4 regions of the Thioalkalivibrio sp. ALE22 genome follow, and region 2 is predicted to be linked to each of the others. Evidence: predicted binding sites of a transcription regulator. Region 2 holds the regulator's gene; each other region holds the start of a gene.
The links. Region 2 encodes sigma-54, which starts transcription at its own class of promoters, with help from an activator protein. Its sites were predicted from a motif close to TGGCANGNTNCNTGCTT; they were not measured.
Positions count from the first base shown of each region.

Region 1 (4,470 bases), on a different contig from region 2:
GGCGCTGGGCCATGGGGATGTGAACGCGGAAGGTTTCGCGGCGCTGGAGATGCTCCAGTGTTTCGGGGTAGGGGCAGGCGTACAGGGCGCCGCCTTCTTCATGTTCGATCCGGGCCACGGTGGTGGAGAAGCGTACGGCCACGCCGCGCAGCGCGGCGAATACCCGCAGGGGCATACCGGAGGTGACATGCTGGTGCGCGCGCGGCGGATTCAGTTCGTCGAGAAAGAGTTCCTTCGCGGCGGGGTCCAGCCGGACCAGGGCCGAAGTGTACAGCGGGCCGTCGGCGTCGAGCCGGACGCTGACCAGGGTGAGCTTGTGGTCCAGGTCCTTGAGAATGCCGGCGATCCGGTCCGGCTTGTCGACCGTGTAGTCGGTTTCGTCCATGCGTCCGTGACGTTAGCTGGGTGTGAGGACGCAAGGTACTGGTCGAGCATCCGAAATGCCAGCATCGGTGCGAATAAGCTGCATCAGGCTTGTGTGATACGGCGTCCGCCACGGGTGTTGGGGCGGGTGCGCCCGTAGGGGTCGTAGGTCGCCGCCGGGCCGGCCTCTTCGCCGCGCAGGATCTGCATGGAGAGCTCCACGCGCTGGCGATCGCGATCGATCAGGCGTGCGTTGCCCTGGTTGAGGGTGTTGCAGCGCTCGATGGACTGGCGCAGGGCCTGCCAGTGATCGTTGAGGACGGCACCGTCGTCCATGCGCGAGAGCAGGCGGGCCATGCCCTCGGGCGTGAATGACTCGCTCGCGGCCTCGGCGATAGCGCGCTGCTGGCGGGTCTCGGTCTCGAGGTCCTGCAGCAGCCCCTGCTTGGTCGCCACGACCTCCTGCAGGGTCTCCGGGGTGCGCGCCTCGACCGCGCGGGTCTCCTGGATCAGGGCCTCTTCCAGTTGGTGGGCCAGCCGGATCGAGGTTTCCAGGGAGCGCAGCAGGCGATGGCGCGTGTCGGTGTTCATCGGTGAGGTCCGTGATTAGCGCAGCAGGCGCTCGAGGTCGATCATGCGGTCGGCCAGCTGTTCGTTGTCCACCGGGTAGTTGCCGCTGGCGATCGCCTCGCGCAGCTCGGCCACACGCGCCGCGTCGAACGGGGCGTTCTCGCCGGCGCTGGCGGCCGAACTCATCGCCTGGGCGGCGCCGGTCAGGGTAAGCGAATCGTTACCGGTGGTCGCGGCGCTATCCGACCCTTGCGCACGGTTGGGCGCGCCGCTGGAGTCCTCGCGGCCCTTGACCGTGGAGCTCTGGCCGTCGGGGCGCAGACTGTTCGTGTTGAGGCCCTTGATATCCATTGTGCCGTCCTGTCGTTGTAACTGTGCTGCAAGTGTTTACGGCCGCGTGTGCTGAAACTGTAGCCCTGTGGCGGTGGTTTTTGTAACACCGATCACAGAGTCGGCATCAAAGTGTCACCCGGACGTGCCCGGAGGGCTGGATTTCGCCCTCGACCACGCGCCCGGACGAGGTGTTCTTGACCCGGATGCGGTCCCCGAGGCTGCCGTTTTCCAGGGCCTCGCCCTGCATGCGGATGGCGATCGAGCCGTTTTCGGCAAGGATCGTGACCCGCTGGCCGCGGCTGACGATCTCGCGCTGGGTGACGTGCTGTGTGCCGATGATCTGGCCCGGACGAATGCTGCGCCGGGTCTGCTGACCGATGAGGGCCGACTTGTCTTCATGATAACTGCCCGCGTGGCGTGACGTCTCGATGCGCTGGAAGCGCAGATCGCCGCTGGTCAGCGTGTGCTGGCGAGGGAGGTTGCGACTGGCCACCAGCACCTGAGCGTAACGTTCCACCGTGGCCGGGACATACAGCTGCCAGGTGACCGGGCCCGCACACTGAAGGTGGATCGCGGTATTGCCGTCGCGGCGGCCGCCGGGCGGGAAACGGGCGTTGAGTCCGTCATGGCAGTAGGCCAGCCGGAGCCGGTTGTCGAGCTGGCCGATCTCGATATTGATGTCGTCGCTATGTTCGGCGTCCAGCTCCTGCAACAGAAACTGTTCCGCGGCCGCGCGGATCTCCGCAACGGGGTGGATCTCGGCGTGGGCCGGCACGGAGAGCGCGAACCACGCCACGAGAGCCATGAGCCCCATGGGGATGCAGCGTGATGTACAGGTTGTATGTGGATGCATATGCCGGTCCTCGCCGCCCGAGGGAATACCCCGGGTCTGCCGCGTCCGTTCGCGGACCCGAAGCTATGCAGGTTTGATGCCAGTTGTCCGGGCGGTGCCCGACTCAAGGCCCGGCGTTCAATGCCGTTATCCCTGGGAAGCGGCGCCAGAAGGCGCATACAGGCGATTGCAAATGACAGCCCGGGGGTGCGCGGTGCACACTGAGCTCCCGGGAGCGGCTCGCGGCAGATGGGCGCGGGACAAGGAGAGCAGCACCATGAGTCAATTCATTGACGATGTGAACCAGCGAACGCAGCTGGTGGGTCAGAACCGGATGGAACTGCTGCTGTTCCACCTGGGTGGATCACAGACCTTCGGAATCAACGTGTTCAAGGTGCGCGAGGTGATCCCGTCGCCGCCGCTGCGCCAGATCCCGGGGTCGATGAGTGTGGTGCGCGGTGTGGCTACGCTGCGGGGCGGCACGGTGCCGATCATTGATCTGGCGCGCGCCATGGGCCTGCGCAGCGCGGCCGGTGCCAGCGACAGCGGCGACCAGAAGGTGGTGGTCACCGAGTTCAACCGTTCGGTTCAGGGGTTCTGGGTATCGGCCGTGGACCGGATCGTGAATGTGAACTGGCAGGACGTGAAGTCCCCTCCGCGTGGTACGGGGCGCGAGTCCTTCCTGGTTGCGGTCACCGAGATCGACAACAAGCTGGTCGAGATCATCGACGTGGAACGGGTGCTTTCGATCGTCAATCCTCTGCCGACCGAGGTCTCCGAGTCCATCCGAGCGGACGCCACGCCAGCGGGGGGGCGCAAGGTCGTGATCGTTGACGACTCGGTCGTGGCGCGCAAGCAGATCGAGGGGGCGATTCGCGGTCTCGGGTTCGAATACGAGGTTTTCAAGGATGGTCAGGAGGCGCTCGACTTCCTGGAGCAGAAGGCCGGGGAGGGCCCGGTTCGCGACCAGATCGAGCTGGTGATCTCGGACATCGAGATGCCACGCATGGACGGCTATACGCTGACGGCGCGGATCCGGGACAATCCCGCCCTGAAAGATCTGAAGGTGCTGCTGCATTCCTCGTTGAGCGGCGAGTTCAATACCGACATGGTCAAGCGCGCCGGGGCCGATGCGTTTCTCTCGAAATTCAACCCCGACGAACTGGCCAACGCGGTGCTCGACCAGACCGGGCGCGAGGATCAACAGGTCGAATGACCGCCGGGGGGAACGGGGTTGCCGCCCGGCAAGGCCGGGGCGGCGTCACATGGCCGACAAGGGCCCAGTGTCGTGTCCCGCCTGCGACACCGTATACTGAAACCCGCTACCGGGGATTCCCCCTGCGTTTCGTGGCGCGGGCGCCGCTGTCAAGGACTCGTCATCAGGATGCTAATCACCATGGACTGTGCTCGGGGATGAACCGGTGATCGATTCCCGCGATTACGAGGAGTTTTCCCGCTTCCTGCAGGACTGCTGCGGCCTGGTGCTGGGTGACAGCCGTCAGTATCTGGTGTCGAGCCGACTGTCCCGGCTGCTCGACGAGTTCGACTTCAAGAGCGTGCCGGAGCTCCTGCACGCGATGCGGCAAGCCCCGAATCCGCGGCTGCGCACCCGTGTGATCGACGCGATGACGACCAACGAAACCTCGTGGTTTCGCGATGGCTTTCCGTTCGAGATCCTCCGGCATGTGTTGTTGCCGGAGCTGGCTGCGAAGGGAAGCAGCATCAAGGTCTGGTCTTCCGGCTGTTCCAGTGGCCAGGAGGCCTACAGCATCTCCATGGTCGTCTCCGAGTGGGAGGAATCCCGCCCCCCGCGCAAGGTGCCGGTATCCATCCTGGGGACGGACCTGTCGGAGAAGATCCTGGATGACGCCCGGCGGGCGGTCTACGACGGCCTGAGTATTGTGCGCGGGTTGAGCGAGAGCCGCCGCGCGCGCTTCTTCGAGACCGTGACGGACGGCCACAAGGTCGTTCCCGAGGTCCAGCGGCGCTGTCGTTTTCAGAAGCTCAACCTGATCGACAGCTACGCGGCACTGGGCAAGTTCGACCTGGTGTTCTGCCGCAACGTGCTGATCTATTTCTCCGGCGAGACCAAGCGACAGGTTCTTGACGGTATTGCCCGGCAGATGAATCCGGGCGGCTATCTGTTTCTTGGCGCTTCGGAGACGGCCGGCCCGTACACCAAGGCCTTCGAGACGGTTCGCACCGACTACGGCTCGGTCCTCCGGCTCAAATCCTGACGCCCCTCGGTCGCAGGGCCGCAAGGTCCGAAACGCCCGCGCAATGCGGCCGCGACTCGAATTGCTCCCTTCCCACGTTTCCCGCTAAGGGCGTCCCCAGCCGAGACGGATTCCCGTCGCTGGCATAGCGATTGC
Region 1 covers NZ_KB906506.1:67,701-72,170, forward strand. Annotated here, with positions in the region: gene F793_RS0109065 (flagellar brake protein) at 1-385, opposite strand, end outside; gene F793_RS0109070 (flagella synthesis protein FlgN) at 469-954, opposite strand; gene flgM (flagellar biosynthesis anti-sigma factor FlgM) at 970-1,284, opposite strand; gene flgA (flagellar basal body P-ring formation chaperone FlgA) at 1,391-2,080, opposite strand; gene F793_RS0109085 (chemotaxis protein CheV) at 2,376-3,314, shown strand; gene F793_RS0109090 (protein-glutamate O-methyltransferase CheR) at 3,520-4,335, shown strand.
Region 1: a site for sigma-54 is predicted at 2,185-2,201, ahead of flgA (flagellar basal body P-ring formation chaperone FlgA). Genes of this name have one in related genera too.

Region 2 (4,470 bases):
GGTCGGGCTCGGGATCGCGGTCGGGGACGCCCACCCGCTGGTATGCCGCCACGCCCAGTGGGTCACCGAGGCCCACGGCGGGCGCGGCGCCGTGCGCGAGGCCTGCGAGGGGCTGCTGGCCGCGCAGGACCGGCTGGACGCCCTGCTCGAGACCTACCTGAACGGATGAGCCGGCGGAGACGCAACCGGTACGGTCTGGCGCCGCCGTTGGTCCTGTTCACGCTGGCGTGCGCAAGCCCCGCAACCGCCGAGGTCACCCCGCCCGAGGGCGAGGTGACCCTGCAGATCGACGGATTCACGCTGCACGCCACCGGCGACGACGGTGAGCGGACCCACCGGCTGCAGGGCACCCGACTGCGCGAATTCGGCCGCGACGGGCCGCAGTGGGTGGATGACCCGGAACTCGACCTGTTCGCCGATGGCGGTATCGAATGGCGCTGGACCGCCCCGGCGGCCCTGCACCGCCCGGCTGACGAAACCCTGGACCTGGTCGGCCCCACCCACGGCGTACAACCAGCCCGCGGCGAACGCGTGCAGACGGTCATCGACTCGCGGGATGTACGTATCGCCACAGACACCATGGTCGCCACCTCGGACGCCCTCTCCACCCTGAACCAGCCCGGGCTGTTCCAGCGCGGCACCGGCCTGCGCGTGGACTCGCGAGCGGATACCATAGAGCTGTTCCATGACGTGTACTCGCTCTACAGCGAGGCGAGCGAGGAGGACCCCGCGCATGACCCCGATCCCGAATAGCCGCCGCCTGCCGGGCCTGCTTGCGGCGGCCGGCCTCCTCTCCGCCCTGCTGGCGACGCCGGCCCTGGGCCAGCAGGGATCGGGACCCTCGCTGCCGGTGGAGATCACCGCCGACCGCGCGGAGATGGACGAACGCCAGGGCCTGGGCACCTACACCGGGGACGTGATCGTGATCCGCGGCGACATGACGCTGGAGGCCGACACGGTCTACGTGCGCACCCGGGATCGTCGCCCTTACGAGATGGAGGCCCACGGCGAGCCGGCCCGCCTGGAATCCCCCGACCCCGAGACCGGCGAGATGCGCATCGCCACCGCGCTGCGCATCGACTACCTGCTGAACGAGGACCGCATGATCCTCACCGACCAGGCCCATGTGATCACCGCCAGCGAAGAGGCGCGCGGCAAGCGCATCACCTACGACCTGACCACCGACGTGATCGAGGCCGAACGCGGCGAGGGCGACAGCGAACGCGTACGCATCACCATCCAGCCACGCGACGACGAATGAACGCACCCGCCACCAGCCCGGCGCCGGAACCCGCCGAGGCCCGTGATCGCCTGATCGGGCGCGAACTGACCAAGCGCTACGGCCAGCGCACCGTGCTCGACCAGGTGGATGTCGACCTCGCACCCGGTGAAGTGGTCGGCCTACTGGGTCCCAACGGCGCCGGCAAGACCACCTGCTTCTACAGCCTGGTCGGGCTGATCCGCCCTAACGCCGGGCGCATCACCCTGGGCGGGCACGACATCACCCGCGCGCCCATTCACGTGCGCGCCCGCGCCGGTCTCGGCTACCTGCCCCAGGAGGCCTCGATCTTTCGCCGCCTGAGCGTGTGGGACAACCTGCAGGCCGTGCTGGAGCTGCGCCCCGGCCTGGACCGCCACGAACGCCGGCGTATCGGCGACGCGCTGATCGAGGAGTTTCAGCTCGAGACCGTGCGCCACAGCCCCGGGATCGCGCTGTCCGGCGGCGAACGTCGGCGCGCCGAGATTGCGCGGGCCCTGGCCGGTGACCCGCAATTCATCTGCCTGGACGAGCCCTTTGCCGGGGTGGACCCGATCTCGGTGGGCGATATCCAGGATGTAATTCGCCACCTTGCAGCGCGCGGCATCGGGGTTCTGATCTCCGATCACAACGTGCGCGAAACCCTCGGGATCTGCCACAGGGCCTATATTCTGAGCGAGGGGCGCCTGCTGGCCGCCGGGACACCCGACGAGCTACTGGCCGACCCCCAGGTGCGCCGGGTCTATCTCGGCGAGAATTTCCGCCTGTGATGCCGGCACGCGCACAACCCGCGCCGGTGCACAAACCACGAGGCAGCATTTAAGATCGCTCTTATGGTCACCCGCGCCCCGCACAGCCAATGCTGAAACCCGGCCTGAATCTTCAGCTGGGTCAGACGCTCACCATGACCCCGCAACTGCAGCAGGCCATCCGCCTGTTGCAGCTGTCCACGCTCGAACTACAGGTGGAGATCCAGCAGGCGCTGGAGAGCAACCCGATGCTGGAGCAGGTGGAGGACGAGGACGAGATGGCCGCGACCGAGCGCCTGGACGCGGAGGGCGAGGTGGTGGAAGGCGACCGCATGGAGGCCACCACCACCAGCGATGACGTGATCCCCGAGGAGCTGACCACCGACAGCCGCTGGGACGACATCTACGAACCGCCGCCCGCCCCCAAGGGCGTGGACGACCGCGACCCGCTGGAGAATACCAGCGACGACGACGGCGAGGGCCTGCAGGACCACCTGTTGTGGCAGCTGCACCTGAGCCACCTGACCCCGCGCGACCAGCGCATCGGCGCGGCCCTGATTGACGCGATCAGCCCCGATGGCTATCTCGAAGGCGACCTCGAGACCCTGGCCGAGACCATCAGCCGCGGCGAGGACGAACCCGTCGGCGTCGACGAGGTCGAGGCGGTCCTGCACTGGATCCAGCAATGCGACCCGCTGGGCGTGGGCGCGCGCGACCTGCGCGAGTGCCTGGAGATCCAGCTACGCGAGCTGGCCCCGGATGCCCCCGCCCGCGAGGCCGCCCGGGCGATCCTGGAACACGGCATGGACAGCCTGGGCAAGCGCGATTACAAGGCCCTGCAGCGCCAGTCCGGGGTGCGCGACCCGGACGAACTGGCGCGCGCCCTGGACCTGATCCGCACCCTGAACCCGCGACCGGGCGCACAGATCAGCTCCGCCACCTCCGAGTACGTGGTGCCGGACGTCTACGTGCGCCACACCCCGGACGGCTGGCGCGTGGAGCTGAACCCGGAGATCGCGCCACGCATCCGTATCAACGACCTCTACGCCGGCATGGTGCGCCAGGTATCGGATGCGCGCGACAGTGCCTTCATGCGCGACCAGCTGCAGGAGGCGCGCTGGTTCCTGAAGAGCCTGCACAGCCGCAACGACACCCTGCTGCGCGTCGCTGAGGCGATCGTCCATCGCCAGCAGGGCTTCCTGGAACACGGCGAGGTCGCGATGCAGCCATTGATCCTGCGCGATATCGCCGAGATCCTGGAGATGCACGAATCGACCATCTCCCGGGTCACAACCCAGAAATACATGCACACCCCGCGCGGGGTCTTCGAGTTCAAGTATTTCTTTTCCAGCCACGTCGGCACCAACGACGGTGGCGAGTGTTCCGCCACCGCCATCCGTGCCATGATTCGCGAATTGATCGACGACGAACCCGCGAACAAGCCGCTCAGCGATGCCCGGCTCGCCCAGATCCTGGCGGACCGGGGCATCAATGTGGCGCGTCGCACCGTAGCCAAGTACCGCGAGGCGATGCACATCCCTTCATCCAGCGAACGCCGGCAGATGGCCTCGATGCCCACCGGCCACAAGTAACCAAGGAGTCCCGACCATGCAGATCAACCTGACCGGCCACCATGTGGACCTCACCGACGCCCTGCGCGACTACGTCAACGAGAAGTTCGCGAAGCTGGAGCGCCACTTCGACAAGGTCATCGACGTGCACGTCGTGCTGACCCACGAGAAGACCCAGAACCAGTTCAACAAGGCCGAGGCGAATCTCCAGGTCAGCGGCAATCACATCCACGCCGAGGCCTCCCACGAGGACATGTACGCCGCCATCGACGCGCTGATCGACAAGGTCGACCGCCAGCTGATCAAGCACAAGGAAAAGGTCAAGGATCATCACCGGGCCGAGGGCGCCCAGCGCAATCGCGAGCAGGCCTCCTGACCCATGTCCATTGCCGAGTTGATCACCGCCGAGCGCATCCGCCTGGAGCCGGAATGCTCCAGTCAGAAGCGGGCCCTGGAGGCCCTGTCGGAACTCCTCGCCGGCGGCGGTGATGCCGGCGGACCGGGCAGCACCGCGATCTTCGAGGCCCTGTCCGCGCGCGAAAAGCTGGGCTCCACCGGCCTGGGCCATGGGGTTGCGATCCCCCATGGCCGCCTGGCCGATCTCGAGGCTCCGCGCGTGGCCGTCCTGCGCCTGGAGAGCGGCGTCGACTTCGACGCCATGGACCACGAGCCGGTCGATATCCTGATCGCCCTGCTGGTCCCGGAGGCCGCCACCAGCGATCACCTCGACCTGCTGGCCCAGCTGGCGCGCGGGCTTTCGCAACCGGACACCATTGCCGCCCTGCGCCGGGCCAGCGATGCCGCCAGCCTGGAACAGGAACTCGTCCGCCGCTTCCGCGAGGGCTGATCCCGTGCGCCCCGCACCCTGCCACGCCACCGGTCCCCGCCGGCC
Region 2 covers NZ_KB906501.1:78,653-83,122, forward strand. Annotated here, with positions in the region: gene F793_RS0103675 (HAD family hydrolase) at 1-169, shown strand, start outside; gene lptC (LPS export ABC transporter periplasmic protein LptC) at 208-753, shown strand; gene lptA (lipopolysaccharide transport periplasmic protein LptA) at 734-1,261, shown strand; gene lptB (LPS export ABC transporter ATP-binding protein) at 1,258-2,028, shown strand; gene F793_RS0103695 (RNA polymerase factor sigma-54) at 2,118-3,599, shown strand; gene hpf (ribosome hibernation-promoting factor, HPF/YfiA family) at 3,616-3,954, shown strand; gene F793_RS0103705 (PTS sugar transporter subunit IIA) at 3,958-4,425, shown strand.

Region 3 (4,470 bases), on a different contig from region 2:
GCGGGGGCTCGATCACGGCCTTCTACACCGTGCTGGCCGAGGGTGATGACCAGAACGACCCGATCGTGGACGCAGCGCGGGCCATCCTCGACGGTCATGTGGTGCTCTCGCGGGAGATCGCGGAGACGGGCCGCTACCCGGCCATTGATGTCGGGGCGTCGGTCTCGCGTGTGATGTCGTCACTGATCACTCCGGAACACGAACGCGCGGCCCGCCGCTTTCGTGATCTGGCCGCCACCTACATGCGCAATCGCGACCTCATCGCGGTGGGGGCCTACCGCAAGGGCGCCGATCCGCATCTGGATGAGGCGGTGGCGATGCATGAACGCCTGGAGGCCTATCTGGGGCAGGGCCGCGACGAGGCCGTCAGCTTCGACCGCGCCCGGGATGATCTGCTGGCCCTGGTCGGGGGTGGCGCGGCATGAACCCGAAGCGCCTGGAGCGCCTGCTGCGGCTGCGCAAGATCGAGGAAAGCGAGGCGACGCGCCAGCTGGGCGAGCGGCTGCAGCAACTGGATGCCATCGCCGGCCAGCGCGAGCGCCTGGAGACCTATCAGCGGGAATACCTGCAGGCAACCCTGCCGGACGATGCCAATGCGCTGAAGTGGCTGGCCGGCATGCGCGACCAGTTGCGCTCCGCGCTGGAGCAGCAGGATCTGCGCATCCAGGCGGCCGAGTCCCAGGTGGAGACGGCGCGCCAGGAGTGGCTGGAACGCCATCGAAACAGCCTCTCGCTGGAGAAGCTGCTCGAGCGCCGGCGGGCCGAGACCGCGCGGCATGACGCGCGGCGCCAGCAGACAGAACAGGATATGTGGGCCACCCGCCAGGCCCATGCGCGCGAGGCAGACGCGCGTTGGCAGGGTTCTTGAATGGACCCTGAGTATCGATTGAGGCATGGGCCCGGGGATGACCCCGGCAGACCGAGGATCCGGCAATGATCGCAACACAGAATACGGGCCAGGGCATGCTGCCGCTGCTGCAACTGCTGGGCGGCAGCTCGATGCAGGGCCTGGACGACCTGAAAGGCCTGCAAGGCCGCCTCAAGGGCCAGGACGGCGAGGACTTCCTGGCCATCCTGGAGCCCCAGATGGAGTCGCTGCTGGCCAGCCTGGGCGTTCCCGGCGAGGAACTGGAAGGCCTGGACCTGGAGGCGATGCTGGCGCGACTCCAGGACTTGCTGGACGGGCAGCCCCTGGCCGCGGATCCCGAAGGGGGTGGCAATGCCTTGCCGGTCGCCGCGCTGATGGCTGCGACCCAGGAACCGGGACGAGCCGAGGTGCCCCGCGCCGAAGGTACCCCGGCCCGGGGAGGAGGCGAGGAGCGGGCCCTGCCAGTGAAGCCGCTGCCGGCCGCGGTCATGCGGCTGTTCGTCGAAGCGGCCCAGGCCAATGCCGGACGGGATGGCGCGGTTGCCCTGAAGCCCGACGTGGTGGGTGCGCAGGGAGGCATGGCCCGCGACAACGTCCTGGAGATCCTCGCCCAGTGGATGGGGCAGGGGGGTGACGAGGCGCGCCGCGGCCGTTCCGACCCCCTGAGCGGGGTGCTGCCGGCCCAGGGGCTCGGGCAAGCCGAAGGGACGGACGGGGCGCGGGCGCTGCCGCGCCTCGATCTGACACGACTCCTGCAGCAGCCCAACGGGGCCCGGGAGCTGGCCGACCAGGTGCGCATGCTGGCCCAGGCGCAGGGCGGGCGTACCGAACTCAAGCTGCACCCGCCGCAACTGGGCAGCCTGGATGTGCGTGTGCTGGTCGAGGGTGATCGCACCAGTATCCAGTTCATCAGTGCCAACCCGGTGACCCGCGAGGTGCTGGAGGCGGCCATGCCGCGCCTGCGTGACAGCCTGGCCGAGAGCGGCCTGATGCTGGACGATGCGACCGTGTCCGACCACGCGGCCGAGGAGCAGGCGGAGCAGGAGGCCGGCGAGACGGCGCTCGCGGCGGATGACGAGGCCGCCGAGGCCGAGGACCGCGAGGCCGCCGATGGCAGCACGCTCTCCATGCTGAACCGGCGCCTGGACCTGTTTGCCTGACCGGCCGTGCTTGGGTGCAGCCGCGGCCTGCGGCCGTGGCTGCAGGCCCGTTCCTGCGCTTATGCCGGCTTCCCCCATGTTCCCGTGTGCCGCCAAGATTCCGTCTTTCACGGCGGCCGGGCGGCCGATTCTTGACGTTCTTCATGTTTTCCGCGCCCGCGTTTGCCCCGGAAAACCGCCAGTGACCACCCGTAACTGACGGATTAAAAAGACTAAAACGACTTCTGGCATCAGCCTTGCTATGGTCTGTACCGAGAACGAATCCTCGGTTTACCGGACAGCGGGTGCGATATGGCAGAGAAGGAAGTCAATCTGGACGACGACGAAGGCGGCGCCCCGAAGAAGGGCGGGAAGGGCAAGCTGATCGTCCTGATCCTGGTCGTCCTGTTTCTCGTAGCCGGCGGTGCGGCGGCCGCCTGGTTCTTCCTGATGGCGGACGGTGACGATACCGAGCAGGTCGAAGCCGGCCCGCCCGAGCGGCTGTACACCAGCCTCGAGCCGATGACGGTGAACATCGAGGCCCCGGGGCGCATCCGTTACCTGCGCGCGGAACTGTCGCTGGTGACCCATGACCCGGCGGTCGCCGAGGCCTTCGAACGGCACCTGCCGGCAATCCGAAACGACCTCCTGGGCATCCTGGCGGAACAGCGCTACGAGGATCTCAATACCCGCGCGGGCAAGGAGGCCCTGGCGGAAGAACTGAAAGAGACGATCGCCGGGATCCTGCGTTCCCGCGATGCCCCGGACGCGGTCGAGGCCGTGCTGTTCAACGAACTGGTGATGCAGTAGGAGCCCCGTCATGGCACAGACGGATATCCTCAGCCAGGACGAGATCGATGCCCTCCTGCACGGCGTGGACGAGGGCGACGTCGAGACCGAAGACCCGTATCCGAGTGATGGCCAGGCACGCGAATTCAACTTCGCCACCCAGGACCGGATCGTGCGTGGGCGCATGCCCACGCTGGAGATGATCAACGAGCGCTTCGCGCGTCACCTGCGGGTCCGTCTGTTCAACGTGCTGCGTCGCTCCGCCGAGATCTCGGTGGTCGGCACCCGCATCACCAAGTTCTCCGAGTACATGCATTCGCTGTTCGTGCCCACCAGCCTGAACCTGGTGCGCGCGCATCCGTTGCACGGTACCGGGCTGTTTGTGTTCGACCCGAAGCTGGTGTTCATCCTGGTGGACAACTTCTTCGGCGGCGACGGGCGCTACTACACCCGCATCGAGGGACGTGACTTCACCCCGATGGAGATGAAGGTGGTGCACGGCGTGCTGGAAGGCGCGTTCGAGGACATGCAGAAGGCCTGGCAGCCGGTCATGGACCTGGAGTTCGAGTTCCTGAACTCCGAGGTCAACCCGCAGTTCGCGAATATCGTCTCGCCGACCGAGATCGTGGTGATCAGCGAGTTCCACATCGAGCTCGACGGGGGCGGTGGCAACCTGCACGTGACCCTGCCGTACTCGATGATCGAGCCGATCCGCGAGCAGCTGGATACCGGTATTCAGTCGGACCGCTCCGACGTGGACCAGCGCTGGATGCACGCACTCGAGGAGGAGATCCAGACCGCCGAGGTCGAGATCAGCTCCATCCTGGCCGAGACCGAGGTGACCGTGCGCGAGCTGCTGGATATCCAGCCGGGCGACATCATCCCGGTTGATCTCCCCGAAAAGATTTCCCTGCAGGTCGAAGACATCCCGATGTTCCGCGGGAAGTTCGGCGTATCCAATGGGCTGAATGCGATCCAGATTTCGGAACGCATCATCAAACGATAGAGGGCCGCAGCATGGCAGACACCGACGATCCCAAACAGGACACCCCCGGCCCCGACGCGGAGGCCGCCGCCGAGAATCCGGAGACGGAGGGCGGTTCCGATGACCAGGCCCTGGCCGACGAATGGGCGGCCGCCCTTGCGGAGCAGAAGGACGAGGATGGCGAGGCGGCCGGCGACCCCGACGCGCTGCTGAACGAGGCGCAGGGCGGGGCGTCCGACGAACCGGCGCAGGAAGCGCCGAAGGCCGAGAAGCGGGACCGCAAGCACAAGCCGGACCCGGGCGCGGAAACCCTGCAACCGGAGCAGCTATCGGGCGCGGTGCAGGGCGACGGGGAGGAGATGAACCTGGAGATGGTCCTGGATGTACCGGTGACCATCTCCATGGAGATCGGCCGCACGCGCATCCCGATCCGCAACCTCCTCCAGCTGAACCAGGGCTCGGTGGTGGAACTGGACCGCCTGGCCGGCGAGCCCCTGGATGTGCTGGTGAACGGGACGCTGATTGCGCATGGCGAGGTGGTGGTGGTCAACGAGAAGTTCGGTATTCGACTGACCGACGTGATCAGCCCCAGCGAACGGATCCGCAAGCTCAAATAGCCATGAATCAACGCTATACGCACATCGCGGCCCTCGTCCTGACGGCCGCCTCGGGGAGCCTCTGGCCACTGA
Region 3 covers NZ_KB906500.1:97,050-101,519, forward strand. Annotated here, with positions in the region: gene F793_RS0102125 (FliI/YscN family ATPase) at 1-425, shown strand, start outside; gene fliJ (flagellar export protein FliJ) at 422-868, shown strand; gene F793_RS0102135 (flagellar hook-length control protein FliK) at 934-2,028, shown strand; gene fliL (flagellar basal body-associated protein FliL) at 2,320-2,817, shown strand; gene fliM (flagellar motor switch protein FliM) at 2,828-3,802, shown strand; gene fliN (flagellar motor switch protein FliN) at 3,814-4,398, shown strand; gene fliO (flagellar biosynthetic protein FliO) at 4,401-4,470, shown strand, end outside.
Region 3: a site for sigma-54 is predicted at 2,254-2,270, ahead of fliL (flagellar basal body-associated protein FliL). Genes of this name have one in related genera too.

Region 4 (4,470 bases), on a different contig from region 2:
GGTCCAGCTGGACGCGGTGATCAACCACATGATCGGGGTGCAGGTGCTGTACGAGAAGTTCGTGGCCACCGACATCCCGGCGCTGGCACAGCAGAAGGCCGAGGAGTTGGGCTGGCACGCCTGATTGCCGATGAACGGTCAGAGGCCCGGGAGCGTCCTCCCGGTGCCACACGAGAAGGCCCCGCGGATCGACCATCCGCGGGGCCTTTCATTTGTGCTGCCCGAAATGCCCGATCCGGCATCGCCGGCGGTGATGACGAACGGGGCTTGGCCCGCCGGTCCCCGTGGAACCCCCCAGACACAAAAAAGCCGCCGGCCCCGGAGGGCGCGGCGGCGGATGGCCTCGCGGCCCCGAGGGGCCGGAAGCGGACGCCTTACAGGCTGTAGTACATGTCGAACTCGATCGGATGGGTGGTCATGCGCATCTGCGTGACGTCTTCCATCTTCAGGTCGATGTAGGCATTGATCATGTCGTCGGTGAACACGCCACCCTGGGTCAGGAACTCGCGGTCCTGGTTCAGGGCTTCCAGCGCCTGGTCCAGCGAATGGCAGACCTGCGGGATGCCCTTTTCCTCTTCCGGCGGCAGGTCGTAGAGGTTCTTGTCCATCGCGTCGCCGGGGTGGATCTTGTTCTGGATGCCGTCCAGGCCGGCCATCAGCATCGCGGCGAACGCGAGGTACGGGTTGGCGGTGGAGTCCGGGAAGCGCAGTTCGATCCGGCGCGCCTTCGGGTTCATCACGAACGGGATGCGCAGCGAGGCCGAGCGGTTACGGGCGGAGTAGGCCAGCATGACCGGCGCCTCGAAGCCCGGCACCAGACGCTTGTAGCTGTTGGTGGACGGGTTGGTGAAGGCATTCAGCGCGCGGGCGTGCTTGATGATGCCGCCGATGTAGTACAGCGCGGTCTCGGACAGGCCGCCGTAGAGGTCACCGGAGAACAGGTTCTTGCCGTCCTTGGACAGCGACTGGTGCACGTGCATGCCGGAGCCGTTGTCGCCGACGATCGGTTTGGGCATGAAGGTCGCGGTCTTGCCGTGGATGTGGGCCACGTTCTGCACCACGTACTTCAGGATCTGCACCTCGTCGGCCTTCTGCGTCAGGGTCGCCGGGCCCACGCCGATCTCGCACTGGCCGGCGGTGGCCACCTCGTGGTGGTGCACCTCGGTCTCCAGACCCATCTCGGTCATCACTTCGCACATGGTGGAGCGGATGTCGTGCAGGCTGTCGACCGGCGGGACCGGGAAGTAGCCGCCCTTCACGCCCGGGCGGTGTCCGATGTTGCCGTCCTCGTAGACGCGCTCGGAGTTCCAGGACGCCTCCTGGGAGTCCACGCGGCAGTAGGAACCGGACAGGCTGGTACCCCACTTCACGTCGTCAAAGATGAAGAACTCGTTCTCCGGACCGAATAGCGCGGTGTCGGCGATGCCGGTGCTCTGCAGGTAGGCCTCGGCGCGGCGCGCCAGGGAGCGCGGGCAGCGGTCGTAGCCCTGCATGGTGGCCGGCTCGACCACGTCGCAGCGGATGTTCATGGTCATGTCTTCGAAGAACGGGTCGATCACGGCCGACTCGGCGTCCGGCATCAGGATCATGTCGGACTCGTTGATCCCCTTCCAACCGGAGATCGAGGAGCCGTCGAACATCTTGCCTTCCTCGAAGGTCTCTTCGTCGATGTCGTGGGCCGGCATGGTCACATGCTGTTCCTTGCCCTTGGAGTCGGTAAAGCGGAAGTCGACAAAGCGCACTTCCTTTTCCTTGATCTGGTTCAGCACGTCGGCTGCGGACATGGGGGTCTCCTTGGTCTTCACTTGAGTCTTCGATTTTGGCCGGCCGGCCTGTTGGCCCCTGCACGGCTTCGTGGGTCATTATGCAGGCATCATGCCATCCGGCCCGATTCGGCCCGGGCGCGCGAAAAACGGGCACCCCGGGTGCCGCGCCGCCTCCGTTTTGCACCATCATGGTGCCGTATGCGCACAACGATAGTGCTTGCTGGGGTGTGCCGCACCTAATGAGTGCACGGACGATAGAGTAGCGTGACCTCGCCCAGCATGTCGCCCACCTGCGGGTGGCCGTGCAGCCGGTCGGCCAGGGCCCGGGCCCGCGCCTCCAGATCCGGGGCCGCGGTTGCCCCGTCAAGGCGCAGGGTCAGCGTCATGTGCACCCGGCCGCCCAGGTAGTGCAGGGACAGGTGCTCCACCGCGTCCAGCTCCGGGGTGTCGGCCCAGGCCTCGCGCAGGGCCTCTACCAGTACCGGCCGTAACGGCAGCGTCGAGCTGCGCGCCTGCTCCGCGTCATTCTCCGGGTCCACGTGCACCGTGATGTCGTTGACCCGCTCATGCTCGTCGGTCACCGAATGGAACACCGCATCGGCGATCCGATGCCCCTCGGATACCGAGATCATCGGCGCGACCTGGATGTGCACATCGGCCACCACGTCGCTGCCGTGGCGGCGGGTGCGCAGCATGTGCGCATCCTTCACCCCGGGCACGTCCAGGATGGTGCGGTGAATGCGATCCACCTTCTCCGGCTCCAGCGCGGTGTCGATCAGCTCCGCCGCGGCGCGCACGATCAGGCGCCCGGCGATATGCAGGATGAACAGGGCGACGATCAGCGCCGCCAGGGCGTCCGCCCACGGGAAGCCCGCCACCGCCGCACCCACGCCGACCAGTACGAACAGCGACGAGATTGCATCCGTACGGTGGTGCCAGGCATTGGCATCGAGCATCCGCGAGCGCAGGCGCTTCGCCACTCGGTGGGTGTACTGGTACAGGCCCTCCTTCGCGACCAGGGTCAGCGCGGCAAAGAAGATGGCCATATTGGCGGGACCGGTCATGGCCTCGGGGTCGACCAGCCGGCTGCCGGCTGCCCAGGCGATCCCCAGCCCCGCGGCTGCCAGAAAGACCCCGACGATCACCGTTGCGAGGGTCTCGATGCGGGCATGGCCGTACGGGTGGTCCTGGTCGGGGGACGCCGCAGCCTTGCGCGCCGCGAACAGCACGACACCGTCGGTGATGAGGTCCGACAGCGTATGCACGCCGTCCGCGACCAGCGCCTGCGAGTTCAGAAGCCAGCCGCTGAGCAGCTGCGCGACGGCCAGAAAGCTGTTCACGGTCGCGCCCACCAGCGTCACTCGGCGGGTGTCGCGGTAGCGCTGACCGTTCTCCGCGGTCACCGTCGGCTCCGAATTGGCGTGGGGCTCGCTCAGGGCGGTTCTCCCGAACCGGATCAAGCCTCCAGTATGGGCGCCTTCCCGGCTGGCGCAAAACCGTCTGCCGCCACAGGGAAGTGCCGACTCGCGCGGGCGTCTCCGCGTTTCGCGCTGACGCTGACGGTGGCCGAGGCTGGAGCCCGGCCGATATACTGTCCGCTTTGCCCTGACCCGGGATCCCGCATGGCGCACGAACGCACCCCGTCCAGCAGCAGCCCCACCTTCCAGGACCTGATCCGTCGCTTGCAGGACTACTGGAACGACCACGGCTGTGTGGTCCTGCAGCCCTACGACATGGAAATGGGGGCCGGTACCTTCCATCCGGCGACCTTCCTGCGCTCGATCGGGCCGGAGCCGTGGCGCGCGGCCTACGTGCAGCCCAGCCGCCGTCCTACCGACGGGCGCTATGGCGACAACCCCAACCGCCTGCAGCACTACTACCAGTTCCAGGTGCTGCTGAAGCCGTCGCCGCCGGACATCCAGGACCTCTACCTCGGCTCCCTGGAGGCGCTGGGCTTCGACACGCTCACCCATGATGTGCGCTTCGTCGAGGACAACTGGGAATCTCCGACCCTCGGCGCCTGGGGCCTGGGCTGGGAGGTCTGGCTGAACGGCATGGAGGTCACCCAGTTCACCTACTTCCAGCAGGTGGGCGGGCTGGACTGCCACCCGGTCTCCGGCGAGATCACCTACGGGCTGGAGCGCCTGGCGATGTACCTGCAGGGGGTGGAGAGTGTGTTCGACCTGGTCTGGACCGTCGGCCCGGACGGCCGCCCGGTGACCTACGGTGACGTCTACCACCAGAACGAGGTGGAGCAGTCCACCTACAACTTCGAGCATGCCGACCGCGACTCCCTGTTCGCCGCCTTCGATCAGCATGCGAACGAGAGCGACCGCATGATCGAGCTGGGCCTGCCGCTGCCGGCCTACGAGCAGATGCTGCGCGCCTCGCACAGCTTCAACCTGCTGGATGCCCGCGGTGCGATCTCGGTCACCGAGCGCCAGCGCTACATCCTGCGCGTGCGCGAGCTGTCGCGAAACGTTGCGCAGAAGTATTACGAGTCGCGCGAGGCCCTGGGCTTCCCGCTGTGCGCCGATGACGACACCAACAAGCCCGACGCCGCCTGAACCCTATTTCCCGGATCGCGCGCCCTTGCGCGCGGTCGTGATGGACCCGACACGGACCCGACATGGCTGAAGCCCGCGAACTCCTGATCGAACTGGGCACCGAAGAGTTGCCCCCCGCCGCCCTGCCGCGCCTGCGT
Region 4 covers NZ_KB906499.1:125,828-130,297, forward strand. Annotated here, with positions in the region: gene asnB (asparagine synthase (glutamine-hydrolyzing)) at 1-124, shown strand, start outside; gene glnA (glutamate--ammonia ligase) at 375-1,784, opposite strand; gene F793_RS0100665 (cation diffusion facilitator family transporter) at 2,003-3,226, opposite strand; gene glyQ (glycine--tRNA ligase subunit alpha) at 3,389-4,333, shown strand; gene glyS (glycine--tRNA ligase subunit beta) at 4,396-4,470, shown strand, end outside.
Region 4: a site for sigma-54 is predicted at 1,865-1,881, ahead of glnA (glutamate--ammonia ligase). Genes of this name have one in related genera too.